Regions from separate parts of the Ralstonia sp. OTU4908 genome, predicted to be linked through region 2. Evidence: predicted binding sites of a transcription regulator. Region 2 holds the regulator's gene; each other region holds the start of a gene.
What was found. Region 2 encodes FNR, which switches genes on or off when oxygen is low (the NO sensors DNR and NnrR bind a similar motif). Its sites were predicted from a motif close to TTGATNNNNATCAA; they were not measured.

Region 1 (7,753 bases), on a different contig from region 2:
CAGCGTGGCGCGTGAGCTGTTGATGCGCGTCAAAGGTCTTTCGACGGCACCTGCAGGACGGCAGCGCCCGCCACGCGTCCGGCGCGGAGGTCTTCCAAGGCGGTATTGGCGTCTTGCAGCGGATAGGGCGTGACGTGCACCCGCAACGGGACTTCTGCAGCGATGCGCATGAGCGCGAGTCCATCGGCCCTCGTCAGGTTTGCGACGGAAACAAGCTTGCGCTCTTCCCATAGCAACCGGTACGGAAATGCCGGGATGTCGCTCATGTGAATGCCGCCGCAAACCACCGAGCCGCCCTTGACCACGGCCTGCAGCGCCTGCGGCACGAGCGCGCCGATGGGCGCGAAGATCAACGCGGCGTCGAGCGGTTCCGGTGCGGAGGCATCGCTGGCGCCTGCCCAAATGGCACCGGTGTCCAGCGCAAGTTGTTGAGCCGCAGTGTCACCGGTGCGGGTGAAGGCGAAGACCTCGCGCTGCTCCGCCACGGCGATCTGCGTGATGAGGTGGGCCGCAGCGCCAAAGCCGTAGATGCCGATCCTGCGTGCATCGCCGGCCATGCGCAGCGTGCGGTAGCCGATCAGCCCCGCACAGAGCAGCGGCGCGGCGTGGGCGTCGTCGTACCGCGCGGGAATCGGCAGGCAGTACCGCGCGTCGCAAACCGCGTATTGCGCATAGCCGCCATCGCGCGTGTAGCCGGTGAAGGCAGGGCGGTCGCACAGGTTTTCGCGCCCGTGCAGGCAGTACGGGCAGACGCCGCACGTCCAGCCGAGCCACGGCACGCCAACGCGCTCGCCCGGGGTGGGCGCCGTCACGCCTTTGCCGCACGACTCGACGATGCCTACGATTTCGTGGCCGGGAATCAGGGAGGGTTTTGGGGTGGTCAGTTCACCGTCTACGATATGGAGGTCCGTACGGCAGACGCCACACGCGGACACCGCGATCCGGACCTCACCGGGCCCAGGCGTGGGCATAGGCACATCACGCCAGATCAATGGCTTTCCGGCACCTTCCATCACCATGGCCTGCATCGATTCAGGCATCGCTGTCTCCGAGGTTGGCGTGTCTGGTCAGTATGGAACAGTGCTGTGGAACGACCGCCCGGCAGTCGACCATCGACTGCGCCAGATCAATCGGAAAGCGTTGCCGCGCGTAATACTGAACAGGTCAACGCAACAGCCATTCGACTCCACTGAATGCCTTCACTGCTGTCTTTCTCGGTTGCCCTGGGCGTGGGGCTGGCGATCGGCCTTGAGCGCGAGCGGAGTCATGCCGACAGCGCAGAGCTGCCAGCGGGCATGCGAACGTTTGCGATCGGGGCGCTGGCGGGTGCCATCGCGGCAAGCCTGCCGATACCGTTTGCCGTGCCCACGGTGCTGCTGACGGTCGCGGTGTTGGCGGCGGTCGGTTATCACCATTCGGCCAACGTTGATCCTGGCGTGACGACGGAATTCGCACTGGTCGCGACCACGCTGTTAGGCGCCTATGCCGTGAGCGAGCCCGAAATGACGGCGGGCCTCGGCACGGTCCTACTTGTCCTGCTCTATGCCAAAGCGGGTTTGCATCGGTTTGCCCGCACGGTCATTACCCAGCGTGAACTCGCCGATCTGCTGATCCTTGCCGTCGCGGCATTGCTGATCTGGCCCGCGGTTCCAGACCGGAACTTGGGGCCGCTGAACGCCTGGAACCCGCACACGTTGTGGCTGGTTGTGCTGCTTGTCATGCTGACAGGCAACACGGGCCATTTTGCTGCGCGATGGTTTGGAGAGCGGATCGGCTTGCCGCTGGCGGGCTTGTTCAGCGGGTTTGCATCGAGCGTGGCCACGATCACGGCCGTGGCAGCACGCGTCCGGCGGGACCATCGCCCCGTTGATGGGGCGGTTGCCGCGGCGCTGCTGTCCAATGTCGCCACGCTGGTGCAGATGCTGTTGCTGATCGCTGCCATCAACATCGACTTGTTGCGCGTGCTGGCGGCTCCGCTGGTGGTGGGCATGGTGGCGACCGTGGCATGGTCGGCGCTCTGGATATGGCGCGCCAACGAGCCGCTCCAGGAGGCGCCGGAGAGTTCGGTGTCATCCATCAACTGGCGCGTCGCAATCGGCTTTGCGTTGTGGACGGCTGCCTTGCTGCTTGCCGCAGCTGCCGCGCGCACATGGTTCGGGACAGCGGCGGTGGTGGCTGTCACCGTGTTTGGGGCATTTGCCGATGTCCATGCCGCGACCGCTTCCATCGCAACGCAGGTTGCCAGCCACACGTTGCAGACGCCGACGGCCGGCGCACTGGTGATGCTTGCGCTGACAGCCAACACGTTCTCGAAGATTGTCGTGGCCATCAGCGGAGGCCGTGCTTTTGCCGGTAAGGTCACCGCTGGTCTGCTGACCATGCTTCTGTCCAGCTGGGCGGTGTTCGCGCTTGTCGCCTGGTCAATGCCGCCCAATGCCCAGCACCCAATAGAGCGGGCACATGCGGATCAGGCCGGTCACCAGAGGGATCAGCCCCAGCCAGCCAACCCATGCTGGCGCCTTGCCAAAAAATGCCAGCAGGATCATGGCGATGCCGATCAGGATGCGGACGGCGCGGTCCGCGGTTCCAACATTGGTAAACATGACAGCGCTCCTGAAGAACGGTGGGTGAACACTTAGAGAATCAAATCGGACGGCGCGTGCTGGCGGGACTGGCCAGCGTTGTCGCGACCGAGAATGCCGGCCAGTAAGGTCCATTCGCCACCCATTGCGCGGATGGTGTCGTCCAGGCTGAGCATGCCCACCAGCCGTTGCTGACGATCGACCACCGCCAGACGGTGCAGGCCGTGGCTCAGCATCGAGCGCAAGGCTTCGCTGATCACGGCGTCATCGTGGATGGTCAGAAGGCCGCGCGTCATGACTTCCGATACGGCGGTCTGGCTGCAGTCGCTGCGGCTGGCAAGGCCGTGCACCACCATGTCCCGGTCTGTCACGATGCCCACCACTCGAGAACCCCCAGCGGCGTGTTCCGTGACAAGCAGCGCCCGGGCGCTTTCGTCCCGCATCAGCCGGGCGGCTTGCTGCAGCGTCGCCGTCGCCTGGACGTGAACGATGCGGTGGGAACAAATTTCATCGACCCTCATGCTGAACTCCGATGCGCGTACGTTTTCACTATAAGAACGGGCCGGTGTCAAAGGTTGATCCCGCACAAGGTGCCATGCGCTTTCCATGACTGCACCCCGGGGGCAGCGGATTGCGGACGAGTCTATCGAGCGTTGCGCGCTGGCTCTTGAGGCAGATCAATTGGCATTGCGTGAGGCTGCAGCGAGCCAAACGCTGATGTAAATCAAGGGGTGATCCGCTTGGTGGTCCAACATGGAATTCAGCAACCCCGATTGGGGATGACGACGGATTCGATGGAGGCACATCATGTACGACAGGATTCTGGTAGCGGTGGATGGCAGTCCGACGGCAGAGCGGGCGCTGGACGAGGCAATCCAGCTTGCACAAAAGCTCGGCTCGGAGTTGGTCATCGCCCACGTGATCGATAACTCGTACCTGATGTACGACGTTGGCTATATCGATGTCGGCGCCTTTACCGAGGCCCTGGTCAAACAAGGCAATCAAATCGTTGCCGACGCGCGTGCCAAGGCCGAAAAGGCAGGTGTGCACGTCCATAGCGTCGTGGTCGACGACCCGATCGGCACCTTCGATATCGGCACTGCCATTGAACAGGCGGCGCACAACGTCGGCGCCCAAGCCCTGGTGCTGGGCACGCACGGGCGTCGCGGCTTCCAACGGTTGTTCCTCGGCAGCGTCGCCGAGAGCGTTGTGCGCCGGAGCACACTGCCGGTGCTGCTCGTCCGCGCGGAGCCGACGGAAACGTCGCACGCGCCTACCGAACCGCTGAGCAACGCCGTCATTGCCTAGTCCGGTAGCGCATCTTCTGACACGACTTCGGGATCTGACCATGAGCTATGCCAGTGTGATGGTGCATCTGGACCGCAGCGAACGCGCCATGCACCGCCTTGACCTTGCGGCCCAGTATGCCCAGGCGCACGGCGCCAAACTCGTCGGCATCTATGCGAGCTTTGCGCCAAGCCTCAGCTGGTTCTACATGATGGAGAACGCTGCGCACTATCTGGAGGAAGACCGCATCCGGCGCGACAGCATCCGGGATGCGGTGCACGCGCGCTTTCGCCTGGCGACGGAGAAGCTTGCGGTGGAAACGGAGTGGCGAGCAGTGGAAGGCGACCCCGTGGCTCTCGTACTTCGTGAAGCGCGTGAGACCGACCTTCTCGTCGTCGGGCAACGGAACCACGATGAACCGGATGAATTCATTGCCGGCGACTTTGTGGAGACCCTGATCCTGGAGTCGGGCCGACCCGTGCTGGTTGTGCCGTATGCGGGCAACTTCACCGCATTGCCGCAGCGCGTGCTGGTGGCCTGGAGCGGCGGACGCGAATCGGCCCGTGCGCTGCACGATGCCATGCCGATGATGACGGGCACCAATGTGCACGTGCTGCAGATCACAAGCACGCAGCCAAAGCACTGGGCCGAGGAAACCACGGTGGGTCAGGTGGCGCGTGCGCTGAATGCGCGCGGTATTCATACAACGGTGGAAGAGACCGATTGCGCAGATTCCGATGCCGCCGTGGGTGAGTTACTGCTCTCGCGAGCGGCCGACTTCAATGCCGATCTGATCGTGATGGGGGCCTACGGGCACAGCCGCCTGCGCGAACTCGTACTGGGCGGGGTGACGCGCACCCTGCTGAACACGATGACCGTGCCGGTGCTGATGTCGCACTGAGCCTCGACCTCAATTGAACCTGAGGAGATCACGATGAAGAACGATATCCAGCTCAAGCACGATGTCGAGGAAGAATTGCAATGGGACCCGGCGGTGGATGCCAGTCGCTTTGCCGTGCAGGCCAAGGATGGCGTCGTCACGCTCTCCGGCGGCGTCGACACGTTCGCCGACAAGCATGCCGCGGAAGAAGCGATCCGGCGTGTTGCCGGCGTGACCGCGCTCGTCATCCATGTGGATGTGCGGATGCCGCCGGATATGGAGCGCCCGGATGGCGAGATTGCGCAGGCGATCAGCAGCGCGTTGCATTGGAATGCATCGGTGCCGCCGGATGCTGTCCAGATCACTGTCGAGGGCGGCGCCGTGACGCTGCGCGGTGAAGTCGACCAGGACTTCCAGCGCCGTGCGGCGCTGGACACGGTGCGCAGAGTGCGCGGCGTGAAATCCGTGGCCAATGCGCTGACATTGCGCGCCGCCTCGGGCCCCGCGGACCTGAGCGATCGCATTGCAAAGGCACTGCAACGCCTGGCTGCAGTTGACGCGTCGCGCCTGAATGTTTCCGTGGCGGACGGGACGGTGACCTTGTACGGTCCGCTGCGCAACCTCAACGAGTGCCGTGCCGCCCGTGAGGCCGCATGGGATGCACCAGGCGTGCGCGCCGTCGTCGACCAGATGTGGGTTGGTTCCTAGAGGCAATCCGCCATTTCCACTGCTTTCGAAATCCCTGGAGTACGAGATGGAAAAGAAGCTGATCGTGTACTACTCGCGCACCGGAACGGCACGTCAGGTGGCCGAGCAGATGGCTGCGCAGAGCGGATGGCAGCTTGCCGAGGTGACGGACGAGCATCCGCGCGCCGGCTTCCTGGGAGATGCGCGCTGCGTCCTCGAAACGGTATTCCATGCGCGCGCCAAGTATCGCTATGAAGGTCCGCCGCTTGATGATGTCGAACACGTCATCGTGATCGCGCCCATCTGGATGGGCCACCTGGCTTCGCCCATGCGGGACTTCCTGGCTGACCAATTGCCGGGGTCCACGCACCTGTCCGTGATTTGCGTCATGGCGGCCCGCGGGGCATTCCGTGCTGTTGAAGAAATCATGCGCATCACGGCCACCATTCCGGCGCCGGTGCTGGCGCTGTTCCAGCGCGACGTGCTCAGCGGGTTGTCGCAGGAAGAGATCGCGGGTTTTATCGAACAGGTGAAGACTGCAGGCCGGTGGGAGCAATCAAGGCAACGTCCGGCCTGGCTGTCGCCAACGGAAGCCTGAGGCCGAACCTACCGCTCGGACGTTGAATCCATTGAAGGAGACGGGGCATGAGCCGCTTTACCGAGGCGCAATGGAAACGGCTGAGGAGCTTGCTCGACGAACAGGAAGCACGCGTGCGGCGCCAGTTGTCGGCGCTGGGCGCATCCACTGCGCCGGTGCCGCGTGAAGCGCCGTTTGAAAACGCGGATCTTGCCGATGAAGAGGCAGGGGACCAAACGAACGACGTGATGCTTGCCCGTTACCGAAGCGAGCTTGAGCAACTGAACGCTGCACGCGAGCGGATGCAGCAGCACAGCTACGGTATCTGCGTCGATTGTGGCGAAGCGATTCCGTTTTTACGCCTGCAAGCCCAGCCGACGGCCATGCGCTGTCTGCCTTGCCAAACAGCGTGTGAGCGCCACTGGGCATAGCAAGGCGACTCTATCCAGCAGGAGCAAAGTATGAAAAGCGATCTGGGTATCAAGCAGGACGTCAACGACGAACTGCTTTGGGAGCCTGCGGTGGATGCCGCAGCGATTGGTGTGGAGGTGGACAACGGCGTGGTGACACTGACCGGCCACGTTCGCAGCTACATGGAAAAGCTTGCTGCCGAGCATGCAGCCGAGCGTGTTGCAGGCGTGCGTGGTGTCGTGCAGAAAATCGAAGTCCGCTTGCCGGGAGCGCACACGGACGCAGACGTTGCCCAAGCAGCCCGCGCCGCGCTTGAATGGCAGGTTACCCTGCCGTCCAACCGCATCGAGGTGCTGGTCGAAAACGGCTGGGTGACGCTCTCGGGTGAGGTGGACTGGCCCTACCAGAGCGAGCAGGCTGCGCACGCGGTGGGATCGTTGCGCGGTGTGGCGGGCCTGATCAATCGGCTGCAGATCAAAGCGCGCGTGGCGCCAGCCAATGTTGCCGAGCAGATCGGTGCGGCGCTCAAGCGGCATGCCGCGCGTGAAGCCGAGCACATCCGCGTCTCTGTCGATGGGGGGACGGTCACGCTCAGCGGTCACGTCGGTTCCGCCTCTGAGCGGCGCGCGGCCAAGGGGGCGGCATGGTCTGCACCTGGCGTGACGCAAGTCATCGACCATCTCCAGATCGCGCCGTAGTGTGGACGGACATCATTCGGGGAAATCAAGCGGGGAAGCATGAACGCCGCCCCAATCCGAAAAGGGGGGGGCGGCGTTTCTTTTTGATGCGGCGGCCCAAGCGCTCAAAGCTCCGTCAGTGCCGCCTTGTCGGTCAGTTCGATGTTCTTGCCGCTGACGACGATCCAGCCTTCGCGCTGGAACCTCGACAGCGCACGGCTGACGGTCTCGAGCTGCATGCCAAGGTAGCTGCCGATTTCTTCCCGGGTCATGCGCAGCGTGAAGCTGGAAGGGGAATATCCCCGGTCCTGCATGCGCGTGGAAAGGTTCAGCAGGAAGGTGGCGACACGCGCTTCCGCACTCAGCCCGGCGAGCAGCAGCATCAGCCCCGACTCGCGCACGATCTCTTCGGCCATCAATTGGTGAAGGCGATGTTGCAGTGGGCGGATGTCCTGGCACAGGTCCTCAATGCAATGGAAGGGCATGGAGCACACGGTGCTGTCCTCCAGCGCGATCGCGTCGCATGTGTGCCGATCGGCGGCAATGCCGTCGAGGCCGAGCGTTTCGCCCGCCAATTGGAATCCGGTGACGTGATTTGCGCCGTTGGGGTGCGATACCACGGTTTTGAACGAACCGGACCGGATGGCATACA
Region 2 (7,753 bases):
TCGCTCATCTTCTGCAGGATGACTTTTGATTAGACTCACATTGTAATACGCTTCGAGGCAAAACGCAAAAATTGCCCCAAAGCCGGCACAAAATGGGGCGTTGCGACGAATGCCGCACACAACGCCCGCATTTTTAACGCTTACCGCCGCGTTTGCCACCACCGCGTGGCGCCTTGTTGCCGTTCGGCATGCCGCCAGCGCTCTTTCCGGGGCGCTTGTTGCCGGGTATGCGATTGCCATCACGCATGCCACCACCCGTCCCCGCACCGCCACGGCCGTTCGCACGGTCGCCCATACGAGTCCGCGCTGTGAGCGTGGTTGGGCCTCCCACATTGATGTAGCCCATGGACGTCTGCATCGGATCCGGCTGACGCGGGCTGGACGGACGGCGCTGCGCGGGTTGCGCGCGATTCCCGTTCTCGATGCCCATACCGCGTGACTGGAAGTTCGCTTCCCCAGCAAAACCGGACGACATCGGGCCCATTAGTACCGGCGCGGGCCCACGGCGACGGTTGCCCTGGCGATCTTGGCCGCCGCCAGAACTCGCCGTCGGCACCTTCATGCCCAGCGTGCCCATCAGCGTACGCACGTCCTCTGCCGACACCTCCTGCCAGCGGCCGCGCTTGAGGCCACGCGGCAGCACGAAGCTGCCATAGCGCGTACGGATCAGGCGCGACACGGTCAGATTGACCGCCTCGAACATACGTCGGACTTCACGGTTCCGGCCTTCGGTCAGGGCCACGTGGTACCAGTGGTTGACACCCTCGCCGCCGCCGTCGACGCAGCGCAGGAAGTTGGCCTCGCCGTCCTGGAGCGGGATACCGTGCAGCAGCTTCTGGCGGTCGGTCTCAGCCAATTCGCCCAGCGTACGCACCGCATATTCACGTTCAACACCATAGCGCGGGTGCATAAACCGGTTGGCGATATCGCCGGAGGTCGTGAAAATCAGCAGGCCCTCGGTATTGAAGTCGAGGCGGCCGACGGCGACCCACTTGCCGGTCTTCATGCGCGGCAACGCGTCGAACACCGTCGGACGACCTTCCGGATCGGACTGGCTGACGATTTCACCCGACGGCTTGTGATACAGCAGCACGCGCGGCGGCTTGTTCGGCAACTTGCGCTGGATCAGCTTGCCGTTCACGCGCACCTGGTCGGTCGCGAGAATGCGTTGACCGATATGAGCCGGCAGGCCATTCACGGAGACGCGCCCTTGCAGGATCAGGTCTTCCATGTCGCGGCGAGAGCCAAGCCCGGCATCAGCCAGGATTTTGTGCAGTTTGGGAGCGTCGTCTTCGGAGGTCAGTTCGCGCGCCTTGGGAGGCTGCGATGCACCGCCGGTGTCAGCCTCTGAGTCGTACGCCCCGGAAATCACGTATTGGAAGACGTCTTCAGAGCCCTTGCCTCCCTTCAGCCCCTTGCCCCCGCGATTCTGGTTCGCGCCGCCTGCCTTGCCTTGCGGTTTGCCGTTGCGGTTCTGCGACTTGCCACGACCCCCGGTGTTCTTGCCGCCAGCGCCTTCCACACGGTCGTTGCGCTCGGCGCGCTCCAGCGGCTGACCTTCGCCCGGGCGGCGGCGGTTCTTGCCGAAACGGCCGCGCGGGCCACGTCGCTCGCCCTGGTTTTCTGCTGGCGCCTGTTCGGCCGGCGCAGCACCTTCTGCAGCAACTACCGCCGGCTCACCAGCCGCCTCTTTCGGCTTGCGCGGTTGCGCAGGCTGGCCGGCGTCTGCACCACCCGCATCGGCGGCTTCGCCCTCAGGGCGACCATCCTGCTGCTGGCGGCGCGAAGCCACGAGGTTGCGCAAGCCTCGGCGCAATCCCTTGCGGCGAGGGGTGGCCTCAGTCCCATCACCGCCGTCTTGTCGCGGCGGCTGAGCGTCGGCGTCGGCCGGCATACGTGTATCCATGGAGTCTGGCTGGGTGCTCACAACGTCTTTCAAATCTAGGGGTTCAAGCCATCCGCGGACTGCGCGGCGGGCATGGCGTTACGAATGTTCATTGGCGGCAGCCGCGGGCGGCTCGACCGGTGTTTTGTGTTCTGGCCCTGACGCAACCTCGGCCGCACTCACCGCTTGAGGCTCGGTTTCCAGGGCCGGCTCGTCGCGCGGCGCCATCTCAGGTTGCGCTAGTGTTTCAGCAGCCGCCTCAACGGAAGCCTCGGCAACCGGCGATCCGGCCGCTTCCGCCACCGAAGCCTCTGCACCTTCCGGCACGTCGTTGACCAGCGCTGTCAGTTCTTCCACCGCAATTGCGCCGCCCTCGAATTCGATGGCGCCCTGCTCCAGCAGGCTCGCCTGCGCCTGGGCGCGGGCATCTTCGAGCGGCGGCAACTCGTCCAGCGAGCGCAAGCCAAGGTCATCGAGAAACTGCTTGGTCGTTGCATACAGCGCAGGGCGGCCGGGCACGTCGCGATGACCGATGACTTCGATCCAGCCGCGGTCTTCAATCTGCTTGATGACCTGCGTGTTGACCGTAACACCGCGAATGTCTTCAATATCGCCGCGCGTGACCGGCTGGCGGTAAGCGATGATCGCAAGCGTCTCCATCACGGCGCGCGAGTACTTGGGCGGCTTTTCCGGATGCAGGCGGTCGAGATACACACGCATCTCGGGGCGGCTCTGCAGACGCCAGCCGGAGGCCAGCGCAACCAGTTCGACACCGCGATTCAGCCAGTCCTGGCGCAGCTCCTCGAGGAGCACACGGATGGTGTCTGCGGAAACATCTTCGTCGAATAGCTTGCGCAAGTCATTGACTCGCAACGGGTCCTGCGCGCAGATCAGCGCGGTTTCGAGGACGATCTTCGCCTCTTGGGTATTCATCGGGTTGAGCGGCTCGTCATTGCTCGCGCGCGGCGAATTGCCGTCACGCTTGAGGTTTGTCGTCCCGCCGCGACGCACGCGGCATTTCTGGTTGCTGTTGCCCGCCCGGGCCCGGAGCGCAAAGGCCAATCGATTCAATTGGACCCTGCACCGAAACGCAGTGGCTGTGCCCGCAAAGTAAGGGCCGGAGGAGCGAGTTGATCCGGTGCCGGTCAGGCACCACAAGGGCAATTTCTTCCGCCGCCATGTGGACGGATACTGCACCGGACGACTACCAAGAAGAATGGCAGTCCACCCGAATCGACTGTCCAGGGTGACACTACCGCTGGAGGGCATCGCTTGGCGCCGCGCTTGGGATTGTTGATTTGCGCGGGTGGCGAATCGAATTGTTAGCGATTGTAGGGCAATTTCCAGCGGCGCCGCAACCGGGAAGATGATCTAGCCTTCCTATCCCAGGTCGGATGGCAATTTACGCGTGCTTTAAACGCCTACAGTACCAGACAGAATCCGTGTGCGTTGAGCATCTCTGGCAGCCAGATCGCGTGCACCAGCCCCCATATGCCGAACCCGGCGATGGCGACGCCGGCCGCGCCACGCGCCCACCGGCGGCGCGACAAGCCGCGCAGCCACCCAGCGAAGCCAGACATCATCAACAGGTTGGGCAGCGTACCCGCACCAAAGGCGAGCATGACCACCGCCCCGGAGGCAGCGTTGCCTGCCAGCAACGCCATAGCCAATGCGCCGTAGACCATGCCGCACGGCACCAGTCCCCAGGCCATACCCGTGATATAGCGGCGTAGGAACGGCGGCTGACGTTGCAGCGTGCCGCCCAGTGTGGCAGCCCCCCGAGACAGGCCGCCAGCGACGCGGCCGAGCAAGCGCTCGAGCCACACACTGCGCCACGCATCTCCGGCGGAACGCACGAGCAGCATGGTCCCATAGGCGAGTAGCAATACACTGGCGAAGGCAAACAAGCCGCGTTGAATCGGCAGCCATTGCTGGCGCCAGAAGGTCGCGCCCATCGCACCCATGATTGCGCCAAGCAGCGCGTAGGTGGTCAACCGGCCGGCATGCATGACGACCTGCTCGAACCATAGCCGGCGGCGCGACACGACCCGTACCGCCACAGTTCCACGTTCGGCCGCGAGCGCGATCCCGCTGCACATCGCCAGACAATGCACACCGCCGAGCAATGCAATCAGAAAAACGCTGAGAAGCGCTGCAGCACTCATCTTTTTGACGCTCTTTTGATATGGGCCAAGGTTTTCGTTTTGCTGTTGCGAACTAAGCGTAATTGACGCGTTTTGCCGCATCGGAAATGTCCGAGGACAAGAAGGTCGCCGTTATAATAAGCTGAGCTGCATCACAAGAATTACTCATTTCACTTTCCCGAAATTCAGTCGCCCCGCCCGTGCTCACTCGAATCGCACTCACCGACCACGCCTCGCGTTGCTCCACCTGTGTACTCGGGCAAATCTGCCTGCCGGTGGGAATGAACTCGGACGACGTGCGCAAGATGGACGATTTGGTCAGCGAGCGCATCCGCATTAAGAAGGGGCAATCGCTCTATTCCCTGGGGGAGCCGCTCGAAGCGGTTTACGGCATTCGTTTCGGTACGCTCAAAACCCATCTGACGCTGGAAGACGGTCGGCACCAGATCACGGGGTTCCACCTGCCGGGTGAGATCGTCGGGCTCGATGGCATTGGCGATATGCGCCATGTGTCGGATGCCACCGCGCTCGAAGATACCGAAGTCTGCGTGGTGCGCTACGACGAGCTGCAACACCTTTCGCGCCGGCTGCCTTCGCTGCAGCATCAGTTCCTGCGCATCATGAGCAAGGAAATTTCGCAGGATCACCTGATGCTGCTCACGCTGGGTTCCATGCGTGCGGAGGAGCGTCTCGCAGCGTTCCTGCTTAACCTCTCGAAGCGTTCGGCCCAGCGGGGATATTCGTCAACAGAGTTTGTGCTGCGCATGAGCCGCGAAGAGCTGGGCAGCTATCTGGGTCTCAAGCTCGAAACCGTCAGCCGCCTGTTCTCGCGCTTTGCCGAAGCGGGCCTCATCCAGATCCGCCAACGCCACGTCAAACTGATCGACCTGGCCGGCCTGCGCCAGGTCATGAGCGGTCAAGCCGCTTGAAGCTCCTTCCATGGCGCCCGCTCACACGAGCGGGTGTTCATGCGCTTCCAGTTTGCCGATGCCCGGCGACACGTACAGCGTCAGCGCGCTCGACAATCCGCACAGCAACCAGAACACAAAGAACGATACCGTGTAGACCGCCTGGGCCGACACGGTGATCTGTTCGCCGAAGAAACGCAGGTCGGCGGGGTCCACCACTGCAAAGACCACCAGTTCAGCCAGCGCGGCCGACAGAAATGCCGGCCACAGAATCCACATCAGCAGTCGACGCTTCATCGGGCCTCCGCGTGAATACCATGTGTCGGCGTGACGGTCGTCTTTTCAACGACCAAACCGTGGCGCACGACGTTGTCGTGAATAGCGACATCGGGATGCGAAATCGCCAGCCAGATGGTGACGCCGCAGCCGATCATGGCGACAAACGGCCCTGCCATGAGCAGCCACGGCCAGGGCTCGCGCCACCACGGACGGGCCTGCGCGGAAGATTGCGTTGCGTGCATCGTTGCCTCCTGTTGGGGATGCCGCATCAGCGCGGCACGATGAAGCTAGACGGTTCGCGCAGTACGAGGCTGGCGCTACCGCTGTCTGCGTGGATGACGAAACGGATTTTGTGCGAGCCGGGGGCGGCATCATCGGCTGGCCGGCGTACGCGCACTGGCAGCAGTCGGTTGGCCGCCGGTGGCAGCTCCAGTGTGGTCGACTCGCCACGACCGCCCTGCACATCCAGTTCCGGCATGCCCTCTGCTGTGATGGTCACGCGCATGGGGAGCTCGGACGCGTTCATCAACTGCAGGCGGTAAACGTTCTCGATCTTGCCCCCGTCCACTTCGCGCGCCAGTGCACCACGATCACGAATCACATCAACCTTGAGCGGCTGGCGCATGGCCAATGCCATGATGAAGCCGGTGATGAGCACAAGCATGATCCCGGTATAGATCAGCACGCGCGGGCGCAGCAGATGTCGCCGGGCGTCCTTCGGGCTGAGCCGATCGCGCATTGCGCGTTCCGACGTATAGCGGATCAGACCGCGCGGGTAGCGCATCTTGTCCATGACCTGATCACAGGCATCAATGCAGGCGCCGCAACCAATGCATTCGTATTGCAGCCCCTGGCGGATGTCGATACCGGTCGGGCACACCTGTACACAGATACTGCAGTCGACGCACGAGCCCAGGCCCTGCGCTTGGAAGTCGGCATTGCGGGAGCGGCTGCCCCTCGGTTCACCGCGCTGCGTGTCGTATGTGACGACGTAGGTATCGGGGTCGACCATCACGCTCTGGAAACGCGCGTACGGGCACATGTAGCGACACACCTGCTCGCGCATGAAGCCTGCGTTGCCCCATGTGGCAAAAGCGTAGAACAGCATCCAGAACGTTTGCCATGGCCCGAGGGAAAGCGTCCACGTCTCCATGCCGAGATCGCGGATCGGCGTGAAGAAGCCGACGAAGGTGAATCCCGTCCATAGCGCAATGAGAATCCAGGCCGAGTGCTTTGCAGCCTTGAGGCGGAATTTGCGTAGGCTCCAACGCTCACCGTCGAGGCGGATGCGGGCAAAGCGGTCACCTTCGACATGCCGCTCGATCCACATGAAGATTTCGGTGTAAACCGTCTGCGGACAGGCATAACCGCAAAAGAGCCGCCCCGCCACCGCAGTGAACAGGAACAGCCCCAACGCCGACAGCACCAGCAGTACCGTCAGATAAATCACGTCTTGCGGCCAAAGTACGAGGCCGAACAGATAGAACTTGCGTGCGCCCAGATCAAAGAGCACGGCTTGGCGACCATTCCACTGTAACCACGGCAAGCCATAGAAGATGGCTTGCGTCGCCAGCACCAGCCAGACGCGCCAACGCGCAAACGCACCGGTCACGGCGCGCGGATAGATCTTGCGCCGGACTTCATAGAGCATCTGCTCAGTCGGCGCGTCGTCTACACCCGCCACTGCGGTGGCGGGTGTCATCGGGCGCCAGGCAGGTTCTTTGTCGCTCATTGCGCGTGGCTCGTGTTGCTATTGGACAGGCCCCAGACATAGGCCGCCAGCATGCGAATCTTCTCCGGAGAGAGCAGGTTCTCGTGTGCCGGCATCGTGTTGTCACGACCCTTGAGGATGGTCTCGACGATGGTCGCTTCCGAACTGCCATATAGCCAGACGCGGTCGGTCAGGTTGGGCGCGCCCAGCGCCTGATTGCCCTTGCCGGTTGCCATGTGGCAAGCCGCACAGACCGACTTGAACGTCGGTTCGCCGCGCGCTGCCTTGATCGGGTCATACGACAGTCCCGACAGCGAGCGCACGTAGTTCGCCACATTGACTGCCTGATTGCCATCCACGACCGCCGTCAGGGACGGCATGACGCCGTGACGCCCCTTGGTGATGGTGGTCAGGATCGTCTCGGGGTCTCCGCCGTACAGCCAGTCGCCGTCGGTCAGATTCGGAAAGCCCTTCGAGCCGCCGGCATCCGAGCCATGGCACTGCGCACAGTTGTTAAGGAAAAGGCGCTGGCCGATCTCATGGGCCTGCGGATCGGCGGCGATCTGCTTGATGTCCATGCTGGCATAACGCTCATAGAGCGGTCGGACCTGCGCATCGGCGGCCGCACGCTGCGAGGCCAACTCGCCGCGCGTGGAGAAACCAAGCACACCGCCATATGCGCCCAAGCCCGGATACAGGATCAGGTACCCCAATGCAAAGACGCACGACAGCAGGAACATCCACATCCACCAGCGCGGCAGCGGATTGTTCAGTTCGCGCAAATCGCCATCCCATACGTGGCCGGTGTCTTCCCCGGCGCTGCGCC
Region 3 (7,753 bases), on a different contig from region 2:
GCTTTAGAGCGAAATAATGGCAACCATAAGGTTACTGGCAACGTGTTGGAAATCGCCCTAACTTAATGAATCGGGCCGTCACTCATTGCGCGTACATGGATAAATCGGCCGCTCTTATTGACGATGAAATTCGGCAACCATCGGCATCGCGCTATGGCAGCTTCGCGGAATGGGTACTTGCTCCAGCAGTTATTGCCGCATTGCTGATTGCCATCATTCGGCTTGAGGCGACGGGGCAGGCGGCTCGCTCACCCTGGAGCATTCTTTTAGCGTCATTCTGCGTGGGGCTACTTGTCGTGGCCTATGCCAACTACACGCGTCAGTGTCGATGTCTTGCGATGTTCGTCCGTAGCAAGAGCCTCTAGAGCCAACGAGGCCAGCGCCGTCTTGAGGCGATTATTCGTGCCTCGATGGAGGCGGTCGTCACAGTTGACGCAGCACAGCGCATCGTTCTCTTCAACCCGATGGCCCAGGTGCTATTCGGATATGCAGCCGATGACCTGGTTGGGCAGCCGGTGGACAGATTGATCCCTTTGCGATTCCGTGCCGCTCACAGAATATGGGTCGAGCAATTCGGCAGGACTCGGTCAAACGAAAGACGAATGGGCAGCCAACGGCAAATATTCGCTTTGCATGCCGATGGCCATGAGTTTCCCATCGAGGCGTCCATTTCGCACTCGGAGGGGGTTGGAACAAAGTGGTACACGATCATGTTGCGTGATGTCAGTGAGCGCGTGAAAGCCAATGAGGCCCAAATGCGCTTACAGGAAGAACTTCACGACCTTGCAGATTCAACGCTGCTTGCTCGCGAGGAAGATCAGAGAGCGATTGCGGGCGAGCTGCAGCAAGGATTCGGTCCGCGCCTCCGGGCGTTGCACGAGGCGACTGCCGGAATTGCCGAGCAAATGCAGCCTGCTGTTTTCACCGGTTGTTGGCGCCGTCTCGATGCGATTCGGATCAGCCTTGAGGCGACCGACAGATCAATACGTCGCATCTGCTCGGACCTGCGTCCCCAACTGCTTGACGACCTGGGCTTGGTGCCGGCGATCCAGTGGATCGCTACGGATTTCGAGTGGCGGTATCACATAGCAGTCATGGTTAGCGCGGATACTTGCGAGTTGGATGGGCATTCGTCGATTGGCGTGCTTCGTATCGTGCAGGAGGCGCTGACCAATGTGGCGCGCCATGCGCAAGCGCCCCAAGTGCACATGATGTCCACGCGGTGGGCGGCAACTGTGAGGTATCCGTGGCGGACAACGGAATAGGCTACCCGTCGATCCGGGATGCGGCTAAGCAGCAAGGTCTCGGGCTGATAGGTATTCGAGAGCGCGCGTGGTTGTTGGGCGGCGCAGCACACATGGAATCGAAGCCGAGCGGTGGTGTCAGCGTGAAGGTGACCGTTCCGCTGAGTGCACCCACTCGCATATCTCACACAGCCTATGCAACGACATCGATGGATACGTCCTCTGGGTGGTGAGTGAAGTGAGGGGGTCTTGCGTTATTGAGATAGGTCAAGGCGCGCTACGTAGCGTCCAATAGGCTGGCAGCTCAGTTCGCATTGGTTCCGCTTCGCTGTTGAACTTCGGTTTTACATACGTTTAGATCATGGACACTCGACGAGTCGAGATTCAGTTCCGTCACCTGCCCCCCTCAGATGCAATCAAAGAAGCCGTGAGGCGATTTTTCAACAAGCTCAATGGTCTGCCATGCAGCATCGAAAGGTGCAGCGTGAGGCTGGCTTCCGAGAGAGCCGAGCCGCTTTGTGGCGGCCCATATTTCGTTCACGTCGAGGTGGAGATGCAAGGGCAGGAGCTTGCAATAGACCAGGCATCTGATGTGGACGTGTATGTCGCGCTTCTCAATGCCCTTCGAGACATGCATGAGATGGTCAGAGCGGCGGGATTGAAACGCCGATGTGCTGCATGACCATCGGATGTGTAACAGATCCGGTCTATCGATCATGCGAAGCTTCTCGTGCCCTCACGAGATACGTTGGAACTCCTCCGCAAGCTGAGCCCGTCCTCAACCCAGGCGCGCTGGAGCGCCACCTAGAGCAGCTTTCGGATTCCGGCTGCTGCGCTTGCCGGGCATGAACCGCGTGTGGACGGAGTCGGAGAAGGGCGCTAGTCGTGCGACTGAGCGCGCGTGCCACCCGTGCGTAGTCGCGCGAGTCTTGCCTGCAGATCGGTCAATGGCTCCGCGACCACACTGAACTCGCCCGCATAGATGGAACCGTCGTTGCCATCCAAGGTCAAGGAATCGCCCTCCTGCAGGGTGGTTTCGCCCAATGAGATTGCGCGGGCGGACTCGTGCACGCGCAGCGCTTCGCAGCCGATCAGGCACACCTTGCCGAGTTGGCGCGCGACCACCGCCGCGTGGGATGTCCGCGCTCCACGCTGTGTGAGCAGGCCGGAGGCTACCTGTATTGCCGTCAGATCGCTCGTCTGCGCATCGCTGCGCACCAGGATGACGGATGCTCCGGCCGCCTGCCGTGCCCGCGCGGCGGTCTCATCCAGGGCGATTTCGCCGGCTGCGACTCCGCTGCATGCGCTCGCGGCATGTGCCAACGGCTCTGGTGAGTTGCCGTCGCCAAAGGCAACGCGGTGACGTACCAGCACGGCCGGATCGATACCCGCCGTGCGTTCCTGGGCGGTTGCCGCCTCGATGATGCCTTCGTCGAGAAGGTCGAGCGCGATGCGTACGGCGGCTTCTGGGGTACGTTTCCCGCTGCGCGTCTGCAACAGATAGAGGCGTGCGTCCTGCACAGTAAATTCAAAATCCTGCATGTCGCCGAAGGCTCGCTCGATGCGTGACCCAAACTCACACAGTGTTTCCCATAGGCGGGGCATGGTCCGCGCCAGTTCTGTGTGCCCTTGCACGCGTCGCCGGCCCGACACGACGTCTTCGCCCTGTGCGTTGAAGAGAAAGTCCACCCAGATGGCCGGTTCGCCGGTGGCAGGGTTGCGCGTGAATCCAACGCCAGCACCAGAGTTCCCACCGCCATTTCCGAACACCATGCCCTGGACGGTGGCGGCAGTACCGATGTTCTCGTCAATCTGATATTGGTGCCGGTAGGCGCGCGCCTTCTGCGTGTTCCAACTGGCCAGTACCGCCTGGATGGCGCCTGCGAGCTGGGCCTCCGGGTCTTGCGGGAACGGTCGGCCGGCGGCCTGTGCATAGGCCCGCAACGAGCGCCGGGTCAGTTCGCGCAATTGTGCGAAGTCGAGCTGTTCGACTTCATCCGCTGCTCCGGCCACCATGCTGTATTCAGCCTCGAAGACTTGCGGTGCGATTCCTTCGACAACTTCGCCATAGCTTGCCACCAGGCGCCGATAGGTGTCCCACACCAGCCGGGGGTTGCCAGTCTGCCGGAGCAGGCCAGACAGCGTGGCATCGCATAGCCCGATATTGAGCAGGGTTTCGAGCATCCCGGGCATGGAAACAGCGGCTCCCGAGCGCACCGCAAGCAACAGCGGAGCACGCGTATCGCCAAAGCGCCTGTCAGAGGCGAGTTCGATTTGCTGCAACCCCGGGGCCCATACCTTGCGTTCGGTTGCAAGCTGCCGCATGGCGTCGCTCCGGCTGTAGCCCGTGCCGAGCACAAACGCGGGTGGAACCGGTAACCCCAACTGCGACATCCCTAACAGGCCGAACGCCTTGCACCCAATGTTCTCCAGCGATGCGTCAGCATGTACGAGCCCAGGCGGCTTGCGGCCGCAGCCGATCAGGTAGACATCAGCGGGCCACTCGGCGTATGTCAGGCTCGAAGGCATATTCATACCTGCTCGGCTTGGCTGAACACAGCGTCACGCAGCATATAGCTGGCGGCAAGCAGCCGGTCGGATGTCAGTTCCAGAGCCTGCGCGAGATCGTTGGCCAACATCAACGAGGCGGCATCCTTCATGCTGGCGAGCATCAAATGCCGGGCCTGTCTCAGAAGCTCATCGCATTGGCGCTCCGCGCGCAGCACATTCCACGTGGCCGCAACAAAGGCATCACTGTCGGACATGTCGCTGCAGCCAGCGAGGTCGCGCGCAATCGCCAGCGCCTTGATGTGCTCCTGCGTGGCGACCTGGACCGTGCGTGCCAGGCGGCAAAGCGTGTCGCGGATGACGTCGTTCCAGCCGATCTGATGGCCGTCGGCAATCAGGCTCATCAGAAAGGCGGCTTCTTCCAGTGCATCGGCAATGTCGTCGGAAGATTCGATCACGCGGGCAAAGCGCCCCCAACGCGGCTGCCGCTGCGCCTTCTCCCGAGCGAGTGTCACGAGCTCGTCGGCTTCCCGCTCCCACGACTTGGCGCGAGCCGCTAGCCTCTGCGTTGCACTGGCACCGGCCCCCGAATTTGGTTGCATGCATGACGTATTCATGACGTCGTGTTCGAGTGCGTCGCTGACGGACTGGGCCAATGCGTGGCAATACGCGGCATGCTCTTCGAGCAGTTCGAATTCGCTGCCGTACAGACGCACGGAACGCATCAGCAACAGGCGTGTCTGGTCTGCCAACTGCGCGACAGGTTGGTCATTAAGCATGGCCTGACTTGCCAGGCGCAACACATCGATCAGGAAACGGCATGCGTCGGCGGCACCAAGCACGGTGTCAAGACGGTCCCCGATGCGGAAGACGCCCGCGCCGACGGCTTGCATGGCGCCGTGGATGAGCGCTTCGCCACCACATTTGAGCCAGGCCATGTGGCCGGCGTCGATACGTGCAGCCTCTTGCAGGATGCCCACGGCGGCGTCCTTTCCGACAAACGACAGCAGGCGCTTGCGCGCGCGGTTCCAGTCGATCAGAAACACGATGCGGGAGCCGATACCTTCCAGCGCGTCGTCGAGCGACGCTTCGTCACCACATTCGAGGCGGGCAGTGCCGAAGATGAAAGGCTGTCCCTCGTTCAGCGCGGGATCGAGTTTCGATTGGAGCCCCTCCCAATGCACGTCCAATGGTTCGAGCATCGAGCGAAAGAACTCGAACCGTTGGCGATGCAGGTCTGCGTAGTTCACCGTGATGGTCATTGCTTGCACCTGAACCACCAGCACGTGTACATCGGTCGCGCCAATGTCGTTTTGCAGTAAGAGCTTGTCCCCGTCCCGCGTCACAGCAGTCCCCAGACCTGTATGGTCGAACTTGAGCGGCGCGGTCCGATTCAGCCCGCGCATGAACGCCGCGATGCGGGCGCGATCTTCGGGAAGCACCTGCCATACGTGGGCACCGTCGATCTCCTCGGTTGCGAGGGAGCGCTCTAGTTCTGCCAGCTGCCTGTGCAGATCCATGATCAGCTGGTGCAAGCTGTCTTCGCCGCCGGCTGTCACACCGCTGGTCAACGCGCGTAGTTGTGCGTTGGTCAACTCGCCTGCATCGATCTTGCCCAGCCAGGCAAGCCAGTTCTGCACGCGCTCGCGAAATGCGTTGTCATGTGCTTCCAGCACCGGACGGGCCATCACGCCAAGTTCTTCCGCCGCCCGCTTGGCGAAACGCGGCAGATTTGGCAGGCGTAACGCGCTGTCCACCTGGATTGCTGTTGCGGGCATGTCACGCAGCCAGGCGGCATCGCTCTGGGCCACACCGATCTCTGGTGCCAGATCTAGCATCTGCAGATCGGGGTGCGCTGCGTGTGCAGCAGCGGCTTGCACAACGCTCAGGAAGAGTTTGAGACGATCATTGGCGGCGAGGGCGGCCTTGATCCATGCTGGCAGCAGCAAGCTGCGCTTACCAATTGCAACGACGGCTTCGGCTTTTTGCATCGGTATGCTCAAGCGGCAGACGTGGCCAGCCGGATCGCCGTTCCACGGAATGCTGGGACAAACGTGGAAAGTCTAGGTAGTCGATGGCGTTAGGGGTTGACTCGGATCAAGCCCCCACACAGCACATCTTCGCGGCATAGCGCCACCGGATCACTTTTGGCGGAGGAGGGCTGAGCGTGTACGGCGCTCTGGGTGCCTCATTGCCGTCGCGGCCAGACCTCGCGCGAACATGTGGCAGCAAGCGCGAACCCAACATTTCGGTGTCACCGTACCCGGCCGATATCAACCGGCGACTTGACCGGCATCAAGCTGCGCGCGCCCGGCTGGCGAACAATGATTCTGTCCTTCCGTTGCGGCCACGAACATGAAGCCAGTCTTACGAGACGTCCTGCGCAGGCGCCTGCATCGGCATGAGCGGGGTGGGGATGCAGAACAGGCTGACGGCAGCGACGTCGTGTCTACCCTAGCGGCGACGTTGCCCACGAACCGAGGCGCCATCGAGACCGTGACGATGCCCAGGCAACGGCATCCAGCTCCAATCGGCTTTTATCACCTTGAGCACACGGCGATCAGCGAGTGCGCTTGCGCGGGGTTGGCGTGTTTTGCCGCCCGCGCCGATAGACCGGACCGCTGGCAGACCGCGGCCACGCAGACCCCGGTGCTCTACTGCCTTGGCAAATGCTATGACGCACCCAGTGACGGCGCGCACGATGTTCGACCGCACGTGGGCGAGCATGCGAGCCAAACCGTGTTGTTAGGCAACGTGCTGCGCGGTGGCGTGCGCGATCTGCCGACCTATCGCCGCGGCGGGGCAGCGCTTGAGAAAGCTCGACGGATGGCGCCACAAGCGTTGCTGGACATGGTGGAGGCGTCCCGATTGCGAGGGCGAGGCGGCGCCGCATTTCCCGCAGGCACCAAATGGCAAGCCGTTGCCAGCGCATGCGCCGAAACCAAGTATGTGGTCGTGAATGCCGACGAAGGTGACCCGGGCGCGTTCTCTGACCGGTTCCTGCTGGAGGACGATCCGTTTCGCCTCATTGAGGCCACTGCGATTGCCGCACACGCAGTAGGCGCGCGACGCGGTTACATCTACATCCGCAAGGAGTACCCGGATGCGGTGCGGGTCATGTCGCATGCACTGGAACAGGCGCGTGTGGCTGGCTGGCTCGGGCCGACACTCGAACTCGAGCTGGTCGTGGGGCAGGGCGCCTACATCTGTGGAGAAGAGACGTCCCTGCTGAACGCGCTGGAAGGCCGCCGTCCGGAAGTGCGGCCAAGGCCTCCGCAGATCAGCGAGCGCGGACTGTTTGGCGCCCCCACGCTGGTACACAACGTCGAGACCTTGTGCGCGATCCCCTGGATCGTGACCCATGGCGCCGCTGCGTATGCCGCCCTCGGCTTCTCCAACAGCCGAGGCACCAAGTTGTTGTCTTTGAATTCTCTGTTTTGTCGCCCTGGGCTTTATGAAGTCGAGTTCGGCATCAGTCTGGCGGATGTCGTCGAGCAGCTCGGGCAAGGGTTGCGTCGTGGCAGGCTGAATGGCCTGATGGTCGGTGGCCCGTTGGCCGGCATCGTTCCACCGACATTGCTCGACACCCGGCTCGGCTACGAAGAGATGCAGGCCATCGATTGCGCCGTGGGGCATGGCGGCGTCATCGCGTTTGCCGACGACACGTCCATCCCACGCATCGTTGCCCAGGTCTTGCGTTTCGGCGCTCGCGAGTCCTGCGGCAAGTGCACGCCCTGTCATCTTGGTACGCCCATTCTTGCAGCGATGGCGGATGCGGCGGCCAACCGTCTGCCAGTTGATGCGGACCGTTTTCGCCGGTTGATTGATGCATTGGCGGCGACCAGCCTTTGCGGGCATGGCCGGGGGCTGGCCGAGTTTGTCCAGTCTGTGCGCCGCCACTATCCGTCGGAGCTGCAAGCATGGTGCGACTGACGATCGACGGCAGCCCGTTGGAGGTGGCGGAAGGCGCCTTGCTGATCGACGCGCTGTCGGCGGCGGGC
Region 4 (7,753 bases), on a different contig from region 2:
GCAGCCCATCGGCAGGCCCATCAGCTTGCCGCAGAAGTGGTCTTCCAATCCGGCGCGGATGATCTGCTTGCCGTCGTACAAGTACTCCGGCCCGATAAAGCCGACCACCGTATTCACCAGCAAGGGCGAAAACGCCCGCGCTACGGCATAGGCACGCGCTTCCATCGTTTGCTGATCAACGCCGTGGTGCGCATTGGCCGACAGCGCGCTGCCATGGCCGGTCTCGAAATACATCACGTTGTTGCCGACCGTGCCGCGCGCCAGGCTTTGTGCTGCGTCATGGGTCTCGGCCAGCAAGGCCAGGCTGATGCCGAATCCCGCGTTGGCCTGTTCGCTGCCCGCCACCGACTGGAACACCAGGTCGACCGGCGCACCTTGGTCAATGGCGCGTATGGTGTTCGTCACGTGGGTCAGCACGCACGACTGCGTGGGAATGGCGTAGCGGTTGCGCAGCTCATCCACCAGTTGCAGCAGCGAAACGATGGCGCCGAGATTGTCGCCGGCAGGGTTGATGCCGATGGTCGCGTCGCCGCAGCCATAGAGCAGGCCATCGATGATCGATGCAGCAATGCCTTTGGGATCATCCGTCGGGTGGTTGGGCTGCAGCCGGACCGACAACCGGCCGGGCAAACCGATGGTGTTGCGAAAGCGCGTGACCACGCGGCACTTGCGCGCCACGGCGACCAGATCCTGGTTGCGCATCAGCTTGCTGACCGCGGCGGCCATTTCCGGCGTGATGCCGGGCGCGACGCTTGCCAGTGTCTGGCTGTCGGTCTCATGCAGGAGCAGCCAGTTGCGGAATTCCCCCACCGTGAGCGAGGCGATCGGGCCGAAGGCCTGCGCGTCGTGCCGATCAAGAATCAGGCGCGTGACCTCGTCGTCTTCATAGGGCACCAGCGCTTCGTTGAGAAACACCGACAGCGGCACATCCGCCAGTGCCATCCGTGCGGCCATGCGTTCGCCCTCACTGGCCGCGGCCAGGCCCGCCAGGTAGTCGCCGGAGCGCGCTGGGCTCGCTTTGGCCAGGAGTGTCTTGAGATCGTTGAACACATGGCGCTGTGCGCCAATGGTGTGGGCAAAGTGCATGATGGGATACCCGGCAGAGTCCAATGGCGGTGACGGCGATGCCTATCCTGCCACTTTAGTTGCCTTCCAAGCCATGGCGGCAATGTTCTAATACGGGTTTCTCAAACGTCGATATCCCGCGCCAATGACCGCTTCCGCCACACCGTCCCGTACACATCAAGCGGGCTCTGCCATGGAAGTGCTGGCGGTCTTTCTCAAGCTGGGCCTCACGAGCTTCGGCGGCCCTGTCGCGCATATCGGCTACTTCCGCCGCGAGTTCGTGGAGCGTCGGCGCTGGCTGGACGACGCCACATTCACCGATCTGGTCGGGCTGTGCCAGTTTCTGCCGGGGCCTGCCAGCAGCCAGGTCGGGTTTTCCGTCGGCCTGCTCCGGGCCGGCTGGCGCGGCGGGTTGGCGGCGTGGTGCGGCTTTACGCTGCCTTCCGTCTTGTTGCTGCTGGCATTTGCGATGCTCGCGCCGAGCCTCGGCGGCCCGTTTGGCGCGGGCCTGATCCACGGTTTGAAGCTGGTTGCCGTTGCTGTGGTGGCGCAGGCCGTGTGGGACATGGCGCGCAAGCTCTGTCCAGACTGGCAGCGCGCAGGCATCGCGGTACTCAGCATCGCCGTGCTTGGCGCGTTGACGACCGTCTACGCGCAACTTGTCGTGATTGCGCTTGGCGCCGCGCTGGGCCTGGTGTTGTGCCGGACATCCCGTCCGGCCAGCGGTAGCCAGAGGGCAGGGCAGGAGGCCGCATTCCGCGTGTCTCACGTGGCCAGCATCGTCAGCCTGTCGTTGTTCTGCGCGCTGCTGTTCGGACTTCCGGTTCTGACGGATCTTCATCCGTGGATGCCCGCGAAGGTATTCGACGCGTTCTATCGCTCTGGTGCATTGGTTTTTGGGGGCGGGCACGTCGTGCTTCCGTTGCTGGAGCAGCAGACGGTCGCGACCGGTTGGGTGGCATCGAACGATTTTTTGGCTGGCTACGGTGCCGCACAGGCCGTGCCGGGGCCGCTCTTCACCTTCGCCGCTTTCCTCGGTTGGACGATCGGGCCGGGGCTCAATCACTGGGCCGGGGCTGCCCTTGCTACGGTGGGCATTTTCCTGCCGGGCTTGCTGTTGGTCATCGCGGCGCTGCCTTACTGGCAGGGATTGCGCGCGCGCCCGTCCATGGCAGCGTTGCTTGCGGGGGTGAATGCCGCAGTGGTTGGATTGCTGGCGTTCGCCCTTTACACGCCGGTCTGGACGAGCGCAGTGCGGTCATGGAGCGATGTTGCCGTCGCGGTGACTGCGTTCCTGCTGCTGACACGATGGAAAACGCCACCGCTGATCGTGGTGGCGTTCTGTGCAGCGGCGGGTGTTGCCGCTGCCATGTTGGGTTGAATCGCGCGCTTCCTGTGAGCGCCAACCGGTAGCTGCGCAGGGCAGGGGCGTCATTCATCCATCAACCGAACCCTGACCTTTTTGCCCTTCATCGTGCCGGCATTGAGCTTGCGCAGCGCCTCGCGCGCGATGCCGCGTTCGACCGCGACGTAGGTCGAGAATTCCGTCACGTTGATCTTGCCGATCTGGTCGCCGCGAAAGCCGGCATCCCCGGTCAGTGCGCCGAGCACATCGCCGGGGCGGATCTTCTCCTTGCGCCCACCCAGAATCTGCAGCGTTTCCATGGGCGGCAGCAGCGGCGCATCGTTGCCGGTATCAAGCTCGTCGAGTTTGTGCCATTCGACCTCGCGGCCCATTGCTTCTTCGATATTGCCGACGCGGCCCATCTCGTCCATGCTGGCGAGGCTCAACGCCCAGCCGTTGTCATCGGCGCGGCCTGTGCGGCCAATTCGATGCACGTGCACTTCGGGGTCGGGCGTCACATCAACGTTGATCACCGCTTCGAGTTGCGCGATATCGAGCCCGCGTGCGGCAACGTCGGTCGCAACCAGCACCGAGCAACTGCGGTTCGCGAACTGGATCAGCACCTGGTCGCGTTCACGCTGTTCGAGTTCGCCATGCAGCGCGAGTGCGTGGATGCCCTGCGCGCGCAAGACGTCGAGCAGGTCTCGGCATTGCTGCTTCGTGTTGCAGAACGCGAGCGTGCTGACCGGTCGATAGTGCCTGAGCAGTTGCCCCACCGCATGCAGCCGCTGGCTGTCGGTCACCTCGTAGAAGCGCTGGCGGATCTTGCTGTCGTCGTGGCGCTCTTCGAGCTTCACTTCCTTCGGGTTGCGGAGAATCCGCTGGCTCAGCTTGGCAATACCTTCCGGGTACGTCGCCGAGAACAGCAGCGTTTGCCGGTCGGCCGGGCATTGGCGCACGACCGTCGCAATGTCATCGAAGAAGCCCATGTCGAGCATGCGGTCGGCCTCGTCCAGCACCAGCGTCTTCAGTGCACCGAGCCCGAGATTGCCGCGCTCCAGATGGTCCATGATGCGCCCGGGCGTACCGACGATGACGTGGGCGCCATGTTCAAGGCTCGCCGCCTGCGGGCGCATCGGTGTGCCGCCGCACAGCGTCAGCACCTTCACGTTTTCTTCGGCACGCGCCAGGCGGCGGATTTCCTGCGCAACTTGGTCGGCAAGCTCGCGCGTGGGGCAGAGCACCATCGCCTGCACGTCGAAGCTGCGCGCGTCGAGCCGTGCGAGCAGGGCCAGCGCAAACGCAGCGGTTTTGCCGCTGCCCGTTTTTGCCTGCGCGATCAGATCGTGGCCGGCAAGCGCGATCGGCAGGCTTGCGGCCTGGATCGGTGTCATGTCGGTGTAGCCGAGCTGCGCAAGGTTCGTGAGCACAGCCGGGGCGAGCGCTAGGGTGCTGAAAGGCGTGGCGGTCGGTTCGATGGTCATGTCGTTGCGTTGGATCACTTGAGCGGCTTGCCTTCGATTTGCTTGTAGATGACCCGGCCGTCTTTGGTTTCGACGCGTTTGAGATAGTTGCGTGCGCCGCATAGCGCACAGCGGAACAGCGGCCCTTGGCCCTCGTCTTTAATGACGACCTCGGAAAGCTGCCACTGCGTGCCGCAGCTCTGGTTGATGCAAGTGAACACAGTTTTCTCTAGATGGAGGTGTCGTTGTGCCTCGGTGACGAGGCAGGTAGACCGGGCGCGCGTGCGCCAATGTCAATCTGGACGCATATCTCTACCCCAAATGGCTTTGCCGCACCATGCGGGAGACATTGCGCCACCTTTGCTTATTTTGGCCGGAGAGGTGGAAATGACATCGCGTCTCGTTGGGTTCGTTCCCGCGCGACGTCGAATCTCGTGCGATGCCTGCGCTATGCGCCGAATGCATCCTGTTGTTGCAACAGATTCGCGGGCGCAATGTTGAGTGCTGCGGGAATCCTTGGTCGCAATGGCGGATCGCGGCGTTTTCCCGGCCGGACTCTAACACACCCGTTCAGGTCCGTAACGTGCGGGCCGAGCTTTTGTGGCGACCGTCGGCCAGCCGTGCATGTCATTTCGTTGAAGCCGCCTGGAGTTCACACTCTTATCGTGGTTTGAGGTGCATCAACTCCGGGCCGTAGCCGCTGGCATCTAATGGATTGCACATTTGGCAATCGTTTGATGCCCCGACCATGCGCGCCGCCCCCGTGCCGTCTTCGCCGACGGCAGATCTGATCGACCTGCCATTTCACGCTGCGCTTGCCCGCGCATCCAACTCGCTGTCGCTTGCATCCATGCAACTGGCGTTGCTCGATTGGGCGCTGCATCTTTCCGTCTCGCCGGGCAAGCAGCTGGATCTGTGCCGCTTGGCACTGACGCAGGCCCAACAACTCGAGGGCTACATCCGGAACTGCATGGGGTCCGGCCCTCAGAACGTGTGCCTTTGCGTCCAGCCGCCGGCCCACGACCGTCGTTTCTCGGCTGACGAGTGGCGATTGTGGCCGTTCAACGTGCTGCAGCAGTCCTTCCTGTTGACCGAGCAATGGTGGGATGCGGCCACGCGGGGCGTGTGGGGTGTCGCCAAGCATCATGAGGACGTGGTTGCCTTTGCTGCGCGGCAATGGCTCGACATGATGTCGCCGGGCAACCAAATGGCAACCAATCCCATTGTCCTGCGTCAGACCTTTGAGCAGCGCGGCACTAACCTAGTACGCGGCGCGCTCAATGCGCTCGATGATCTGGAGCGCTCCATGAGCGGAGCGCCCGCCGCCGGCACCGAGCGCTTTGTGGTGGGCCGTGACGTGGCCATCACGCCCGGCAAGGTGGTCTTGCGCAACCGCCTGATCGAGTTGATCCAGTACGCACCGGCTACGGGCAAGGTCCAGGCCGAGCCCATCCTGATCGTGCCGGCCTGGATCATGAAGTACTACATCCTGGATCTATCGCCGGAGAACTCGTTGATCCGCTATCTGGTCGAGCAGGGCCATACCGTGTTCTGCATCTCCTGGAAGAACCCCGACGAGGCAGATCGCGCCCTCGACATGGACGACTACCTCAAGCTTGGTGTCTTTGCCGCGCTCGATGCTGTGAATGCCATCGTGCCGGGCCAGCGCGTTCACGCCGCCGGCTACTGCCTCGGGGGCACATTGTTGGCCATTGCCACGGCTGCCATGGCACGCGATGGCGATGCACGGCTGGCGTCCATGACGCTCTTTGCCGCACAGACAGACTTCTGCGAGCCGGGCGAACTGGGCCTGTTCATCGATGAAGCACAGGTCAGTCTGCTCGAAGCACAGATGGAGCAGACCGGCTATCTGCGCGCCAGCCAGATGGCAGGGGCCTTCCAGATGCTGCGCTCATACGACTTGCTGTGGTCGCGCCTGGTGGGCGAATACCTGCTGGGGGACCGCGCACCCATGAACGATCTGATGGCCTGGAACGCCGATGCCACGCGCATGCCCGCGCGCATGCACAGCCAGTACCTGCGGCATCTGTTCCTGAATGACGACCTGAGCGAGGGCCACTATCCCGTCAACGGCAAGCCGGTGGTACTCAACGATATCGATTTGCCCATCTTCGTGGTCGGCACGCTGACCGACCACGTGGCGCCTTGGCGCTCCGTCTACAAGCTGCATCACCTGACCGAGGCGGAGCTGACGTTCGTGCTGACCAGCGGCGGTCATAACGCCGGCATCGTCAGCCCGCCCGCCAACTCGCATCGAAGATTCCAGTTGCAGACACGCCACACAGGCGAGACATCGGCGGCGCCGGATGACTGGCTGGCATCGGCGCCCGCCACCGATGGTTCGTGGTGGCCGGCGTGGCATGCATGGCTGGTTGCGCATGCTTCGGGTTCCACGGCGGTTAACCCGCCGAGCATGGGCGCTCCAGGATTGCCGCCACTGGCCGAAGCGCCCGGCACCTACGTGCTGGAGAAATAGATGCGTGTGGAGAAACAACGCGGGGATCTGGTCCAAGGTCTGGTCGATGGGACTGGTGGTGTGGCCTCAATGTCTGGCCATCTGCCTCATCGGCACCGTGCTGTTTCTCGCATCATTGGCGCGCTTTCGCCAAACCATCAGCTAGATGACTTAAGGAGCCAACATGGATACGCCCGCCAACGTTCCTCTCGCGCTTCAAAAGGCGCAGATTGCATTCGGACTGCAGACGTTGGGTCTGCTCAAGGCAGCGCGACAGCGCTGGTGTGAGCTCGGCGCCGAGCTGCTGGCCGCAGACGTTGCCCGCACGGAGTCTGCATTGGCCGATCTGCAAAGCGTCGAGGACTGGAGCGCGTTTGCGACATTGCTGCCCAACGCCTTCTGGCAGACCAGCCAGCGTGCCATGGGTGTGCTGCAGGGCGTGCTGCAGACGGCCATCTCGAACCAATCGCGCTTCGTGGCCGATTACCAGCGCGTCATGCTGGAATGGCAGCAGGCTTCCGTACGGGCCCTAAGCACGGCCGGCAATGTCATGCCGGTCCACACGGCGCTACAGGGGATGCTCTCGGCGTGGGGCGCGCCAGGCGATGCACTCCTCCGCTCCACAGCCGTGCAGCCGCATCTTGCGCGTGCCCCCCGAAAGGGCAACGGTCAACTCCACAAATCGTCCTGACGAACACGCATGGGCCCCGATCATCCGCCCGCTCTACCCGCATTGCTGCCGGCCAGCGATCTGAACGTGGTGCGCAATCGCACCTTTGACGAGATTGCGATTGGCGACACGGCAGCCATCCTGCGCACCCTGACACCGGAGGACGTCCAGCTCTTTGCCGTGTTGTCGGGAGACGTCAATCCGCAGCACCTGGACGCGGACTTTGCCGCATCGACGCGCTTTCATGGCGTGATTGCGCACGGCATGCTGGGCGGAGCGCTCATTTCCGCGCTGCTCGGGACCCGTTTGCCGGGGCCGGGAACGATCTACCTTGGGCAGACGCTGCAATTTCTCGGTCCGGTACGCGTTGGCGACACGTTAACCATCCGGGTGACGGTGGTCAGCAAGGAGGATGCGAGCAAGCGGGTCACGCTGGCATGCACGTGTACAAACGACAGCGGCACGGTGGCCATCACGGGCGAGGCCGAGGTCATCGCGCCCACCGAGCGGATCGAGCGTCCGCGCACCACACTGCCGGATGTGCGTATCACCACCGGCAGTGATGGTATGCACCGGCTGCTCGACCATGTACGACCTCTTGGTGCAGTCCGCATGGCCATCGTCCACCCGTGCGATGCGCTGAGCCTGACAGCCGTGATGGACGCGCACGCTGAAGGCCTGATCGTGCCTTGCCTCGTCGCGCCATACGCCAAGCTGATGCGGGTAGCCGCAGA

Region 1: a site for FNR is predicted at 3,297-3,310, ahead of AAHM38_RS14725 (universal stress protein). Genes of this name have one in related genera too.
Region 3: a site for FNR is predicted at 5,840-5,853, ahead of AAHM38_RS14960 (phosphate transport regulator). Genes of this name have one in related genera too.
Region 4: a site for FNR is predicted at 4,544-4,557, ahead of AAHM38_RS22880 (PHA/PHB synthase family protein). Genes of this name have one in related genera too.

Annotation. Positions count from the first base shown of each region.
Region 1 is NZ_JASATD010000015.1:41,740-49,492, forward strand. It holds gene AAHM38_RS14705 (zinc-dependent alcohol dehydrogenase family protein) at 30-1,040, opposite strand; partial or broken gene AAHM38_RS14710 (MgtC/SapB family protein) at 1,194-2,321, shown strand; gene AAHM38_RS25690 (YgaP family membrane protein) at 2,421-2,717, opposite strand; gene AAHM38_RS14720 (CBS domain-containing protein) at 2,636-3,103, opposite strand; gene AAHM38_RS14725 (universal stress protein) at 3,390-3,890, shown strand; gene AAHM38_RS14730 (universal stress protein) at 3,931-4,770, shown strand; gene AAHM38_RS14735 (BON domain-containing protein) at 4,804-5,457, shown strand; gene AAHM38_RS14740 (flavodoxin family protein) at 5,504-6,034, shown strand; gene AAHM38_RS14745 (TraR/DksA family transcriptional regulator) at 6,082-6,444, shown strand; gene AAHM38_RS14750 (BON domain-containing protein) at 6,475-7,122, shown strand; gene AAHM38_RS14755 (helix-turn-helix domain-containing protein) at 7,227-7,753, opposite strand, start outside.
Region 2 is NZ_JASATD010000002.1:6,554-14,306, forward strand. It holds gene AAHM38_RS01890 (pseudouridine synthase) at 134-1,894, opposite strand; gene scpB (SMC-Scp complex subunit ScpB) at 1,985-2,818, opposite strand; gene AAHM38_RS01900 (sulfite exporter TauE/SafE family protein) at 3,307-4,050, opposite strand; gene fnr (fumarate/nitrate reduction transcriptional regulator Fnr) at 4,230-4,958, shown strand; gene AAHM38_RS01910 (hypothetical protein) at 4,980-5,234, opposite strand; gene AAHM38_RS01915 (FixH family protein) at 5,231-5,458, opposite strand; gene ccoG (cytochrome c oxidase accessory protein CcoG) at 5,485-6,948, opposite strand; gene ccoP (cytochrome-c oxidase, cbb3-type subunit III) at 6,945-7,753, opposite strand, start outside.
Region 3 is NZ_JASATD010000015.1:89,858-97,610, forward strand. It holds gene AAHM38_RS14945 (hypothetical protein) at 96-365, shown strand; partial or broken gene AAHM38_RS14950 (PAS domain S-box protein) at 390-1,265, shown strand; gene AAHM38_RS25695 (hypothetical protein) at 1,247-1,477, shown strand; gene AAHM38_RS25700 (HPF/RaiA family ribosome-associated protein) at 1,606-1,926, shown strand; gene AAHM38_RS14955 (PEP/pyruvate-binding domain-containing protein) at 2,124-3,779, opposite strand; gene AAHM38_RS14960 (phosphate transport regulator) at 3,776-5,743, opposite strand; gene AAHM38_RS14965 (NADH-ubiquinone oxidoreductase-F iron-sulfur binding region domain-containing protein) at 6,522-7,685, shown strand; gene fdhF (formate dehydrogenase subunit alpha) at 7,673-7,753, shown strand, end outside.
Region 4 is NZ_JASATD010000047.1:16,789-24,541, forward strand. It holds gene AAHM38_RS22860 (ethanolamine ammonia-lyase subunit EutB) at 1-1,086, opposite strand, end outside; gene chrA (chromate efflux transporter) at 1,211-2,446, shown strand; gene dbpA (ATP-dependent RNA helicase DbpA) at 2,497-3,894, opposite strand; gene AAHM38_RS22875 (hypothetical protein) at 3,909-4,094, opposite strand; gene AAHM38_RS22880 (PHA/PHB synthase family protein) at 4,622-6,370, shown strand; gene AAHM38_RS22885 (hypothetical protein) at 6,534-7,040, shown strand; gene AAHM38_RS22890 (bifunctional enoyl-CoA hydratase/phosphate acetyltransferase) at 7,050-7,753, shown strand, end outside.